2 regions of the Colwellia sp. 20A7 genome follow, and region 2 is predicted to be linked to the other one. Evidence: predicted binding sites of a transcription regulator. Region 2 holds the regulator's gene; the other holds the start of a gene.
What was found. The regulator FNR, encoded in region 2, switches genes on or off when oxygen is low (the NO sensors DNR and NnrR bind a similar motif). The targets are predictions, from matches to a motif close to TTGATCTAGATCAA.

Region 1 (2,212 bases), 1.3 Mb from region 2:
TTGGCTGAGTTAAATAACGCGAGAAAAACGCTGTTGATTAACATGCTTTTTCATATAGGCATCAAAGCTCATACAAATATTACGGATAAGTAATCGAGCTTTTTGATCAACTTTAATTTCTTTCGCATTATTTTCAACTAAACCGTCTGTAATAAATGATGTTAATAACGGTAAATCTTCAGCAAAATAGTCATCAAAGTTGATATTATATCTTTCATTAATCATCACCTTATTGACATAAAGGTTACACATTAACTCACGAATAACTTCACCACGTAAAATATCATCGTCAGTTAAACTAACGCCACGTTCAAGTGCATGTTGTTGGTTTTCAATCGATTTATAATAGCTTTTTAAGTCTTTAGTGTTTTGACCAAACGAACGTCCAATATTGCTAATCGATGACACGCCAAGCCCCAGTAAATCACAACCGCCTTTAGTAGTATAACCTTGAAAATTACGATGCAAAGTACCATCACGTTGAGCAACAGAAAGCTCATCGTTCGATTTAGCGAAATGGTCCATACCGATAAAATCGTAACCATAACCACAAAGTGTTTCTATTGATAACTTCATTAAGGCAAATTTTAGTTTTACATCAGGCAACCATTCATCACGCAACTTACGCTGTGCAGCAAAGCGGCTTGGTAGATGAGCGTAGCTAAATAGTGAAATACGATCAACATTCCACTCGTGCGCTTTGTCTAAAGTATTTTTGAAGTTTTCTAAGGTTTGATGCGGTAAACCATAAATCAAATCGATATTAATAGACTGAAAACCTATCGCTTTTGCATGACCAATAAATTCACCAATAAACTCGGTTGATTGCACTCGGTTGATTGCTTTTTGTACTTTTAAATCTAAATCTTGTACACCTAAGCTTAACCGGTTGAACCCTAATGAAAATAAGTGATCGGCTAAATCCATTTCAATTTCTCGTGGATCAATCTCAATACTCATTTCGAGCTCATCCGAAAATTCGAATTTTTCTTTTAATAACGCTACTAAGGTTGTAATTTGTTTATGTGTTAAAAAGCTTGGTGTACCACCGCCCCAATGTAGCTGCTTAACTTTATACTCAGTAAATAATGGGGCTTGTAGTGCAATTTCTTGCGCTAAATAATCAAGATATATATCAGCTTTATCACGATGGCGAGTGATTACTTTATTACAACCACAGTAATAACAAAGGGTATGGCAAAATGGAATGTGCACATATAACGATAATTCACGGTTGGGTGAGTCTTTCACCGCTTTAATAAAATCGTCATGCTTAAACTCGTCATTAAACTCTAATGCAGTAGGATATGAAGTATATCTTGGACCGCTAGTGTTATATTTACTGAGTAATTGAGAATCGAAAAATTGACTTGCTTGCATGATGTTACCCGTAGTTTATCTAAGCTAAAGCGATTAATAATACGCATTATACTTAGATTAATTTAGGGTTTATTGATTCAACACAAGCAATTATTGAAATGTGTAAAGTTATTTAAATTTGCTTCTTATCTTAAATAACCCACATCAATGTCTGTTGTTACGTAACTGAATTTGATGCCTTTAAGGCACTTATTCTTTCCGTAACATACTGCTTAAGTAAGCCAAGATCAGCAACAATAGCGTCGTGCAATTTTGCTTCACTTGTCATACGTTGGTAATCTTCTTTCATACGTTGTTTTTTATCGAGATTTTTTCTATCACCAAGAATTGAAAGATGCTTTATTTCTTCGTATTGCTGAAATATCGCAGGAAATTGTTGTGATAGTTCACTACTCAATTTTAATGAATCAAGTAATACCGACAAACGCCAGCATCCCTCACTAAAATCACACTGCTCTTCTTGCATCGCTCGTACAATGATTTTGACACTAGCAAGTATTTTACCATCATGCTTAGCTAAAGCTTGTTGGCGACGTAACTCATCTTGCTGCTGAGCACGCTTTTGCACTCGCAGTTGTTTCAGCAACTTGCCAGCATAAAAGGCTAAACTCACAACAATAATTACGGCGAAAACAAGTGCAATAAGCCAGTATTGATTCATATTCATTAACCTTAGCTAGTATTTTTACTTAGTTGAATCGGGTAAAGATGAATTGTCTAACTTATCCCATAAATCTTCTTCAGAGCTAATACTTGTGTTGATGATTTCGTCTTCTTCATCATCTAATTCCGCGCTTATTTCTTCATGACGTTCCATCATGCTATTGAAGTA
Region 2 (2,212 bases):
GCATAGTATTATTGTATTCACTAGAGTTAAACTCTGGTATTTCAATTGCTATATTAACTGGCGTACCTGGAAATGAGTTCACTAAATGAACCTTACCTTGAATAAGTTGTGCTAATTTCTTTGCTTCTTTAGTGATCTTATCATTTAGTGAGTTATGCTCTGTTTCGTCGCTACCCACATTAATTGCTGCAAGTATATTGCCGTTGCTTGGCCATTCATGTTCTTTCACTAATAAAACAGGGCAAGGACATTTGCGGAGTATATGCCAATCAGTCGGGGTGAAAATAACTGATTTTAATTTGTCATGTTGATGAGTCCCTTTAATGACAAGATCGTAATTATTTTGAATTACTTGTTCAATAATTGACTCAAAAGGGCGGTTATGCCAAACAACTAAGTTGTTAATATCAATGTCAGGTTTTAAATCACTTATTAGGCTCTCTAGCCAAAGCTCTTTGTCTTTAATGACTGACTGTCGCATAGCGCCACGATCATCGTTGGAAAGAATAGTAGTCATCTCATAAGAGAAGTCAAAGATACTTAAAAAAGCGGTTACTTCAACCTGACCACCACTCGCTTTGATGTTGGCAGCTAAGTCTATTGCTCTTTTTAATGCTTTTTGTTCGTCAGTTGATGGGTCGATAACGACTAGAATTTTTTGATAGGTTTTCATGATAATTCTCCCTGTTGTTATACATTGGTTAAACTTTAATAAAGCCTAAGTAATTTATATCAAAAGTGTGAGATTAATGCTTGTTTTAAATCAAACTATAGCTGATTTAAAACAAGCATTAGAAATTATGAAGCTAACAAATATGAACGGGCGTTAGAATTCAGCGCAATCCACGAGTTCATCAAGACTTACAATAGTAATAAGTTTACCGTCGACTTTTATCAAACCACTTTTATGAAAACGGTTTAATAAACGGCTTATTGTTTCAACGGTAAGTCCGATGTAATTTCCAATATCACTTCGTGTCATTGTAAGACGAAATTCAGCGGCTGATAAACCTCTGGCACGATAGCGTTTGCTTAAGCTTACTAAAAAGGTAGCGACGCGTTGCTCTGCATTTTTTCTGTTCAATAATGTGAGCATTTCTTGGTCGGTACGAATTTCATTACTCATTAGACGCAAAACTTGTTTCTTAAGCTTTGGCATAGTATTAGATAAAGTATCTAAATTATCATAAGGAATTTCACATATCATCGATGTCTCTAATGCCTGAGCAAAGCTTTTATGCTCTGATTCAGCAATAGCGTCAAATCCCAGTAAATCTCCAGCTAAGTGAAAACCAGTGATTTGTTCTTCACCTTGTTCATTAACGGTAAAAGTTTTAAAAGTGCCAGAACGGATAGCATAAAGAGCATGCATTTTTTGACCATCGGTGAATATTTTATCACCTTTGTGAAAAGGGCGTTTACGATCTATGATTTTATCGAGAGTATTAAGTTCTTGATCATTTAGGGTAAAAGGTAGACAAAGTTCACTAATACTACAGTTTTGGCAATTAATATGCTGTGCACCAGGGGAACTATTATTTAACATAGGCTACTCATTTATTATTATAGGAATAGAGTAAACTGTAATTTATGTATTTACTCTAATTTCTAGGATAGTGCTATGGTATTAGAACACTTGGTGGTATGCAACAATAAAACTATAAATACCAAAGGTTATTAACACTAGTGCCATTGCTTTTTTAAAAGATGGTTTTGTTAAGGTATTCTTGATACTACTAAATCCAATAGAGAGAGTTAATAGCGCAGGTAGTGTACCTAAGCCGAAAAAGAACATAATGCTCGCCCCGGTAATCATGCTACCGCTTGCTAATGCCCAAGTTAAGGTTGAGTAAACTAATCCGCAAGGTAACCAACCCCAAACAGCGCCAAGAGAGAGTGCTTTTATTGGTGAGTCTACAGGGATAGCTTTACCTGCTAAAGGTGATATGTAACGCCATAAATGCTTACCTAAAGCCTCAATCCTATTTAACCACATTAGCCATTGACCTAAATGTAAGCCAAGTAAAATCATAAAGGTGGCTGAAAGTAATCGTAGACCAGCGAGTGGCATACCAATATTTTTTGCTGCGATAGATCCGGTAAATCCAACAATTGCCCCGATTAAGGCGTAAGAAGAAATACGTCCAACATTGTATAAAATAACTAGGGTGGTTTTACTTTTAGCTACTGATGGTTTTACCTGGCTCTTAAC

Region 1: hemN (oxygen-independent coproporphyrinogen III oxidase) is a predicted target of FNR. The motif match lies at 1,453-1,466, and genes of this name have one in related genera.

Annotation. Positions count from the first base shown of each region.
Region 1 is NZ_CP047130.1:4,220,286-4,222,497, forward strand. It holds gene hemN (oxygen-independent coproporphyrinogen III oxidase) at 10-1,380, opposite strand; gene GQS55_RS18245 (DUF2489 domain-containing protein) at 1,538-2,041, opposite strand; gene yihI (Der GTPase-activating protein YihI) at 2,066-2,212, opposite strand, start outside.
Region 2 is NZ_CP047130.1:2,902,753-2,904,964, reverse strand. It holds gene uspE (universal stress protein UspE) at 1-673, opposite strand, end outside; gene fnr (fumarate/nitrate reduction transcriptional regulator Fnr) at 827-1,546, opposite strand; gene GQS55_RS12550 (sulfite exporter TauE/SafE family protein) at 1,628-2,212, opposite strand, start outside.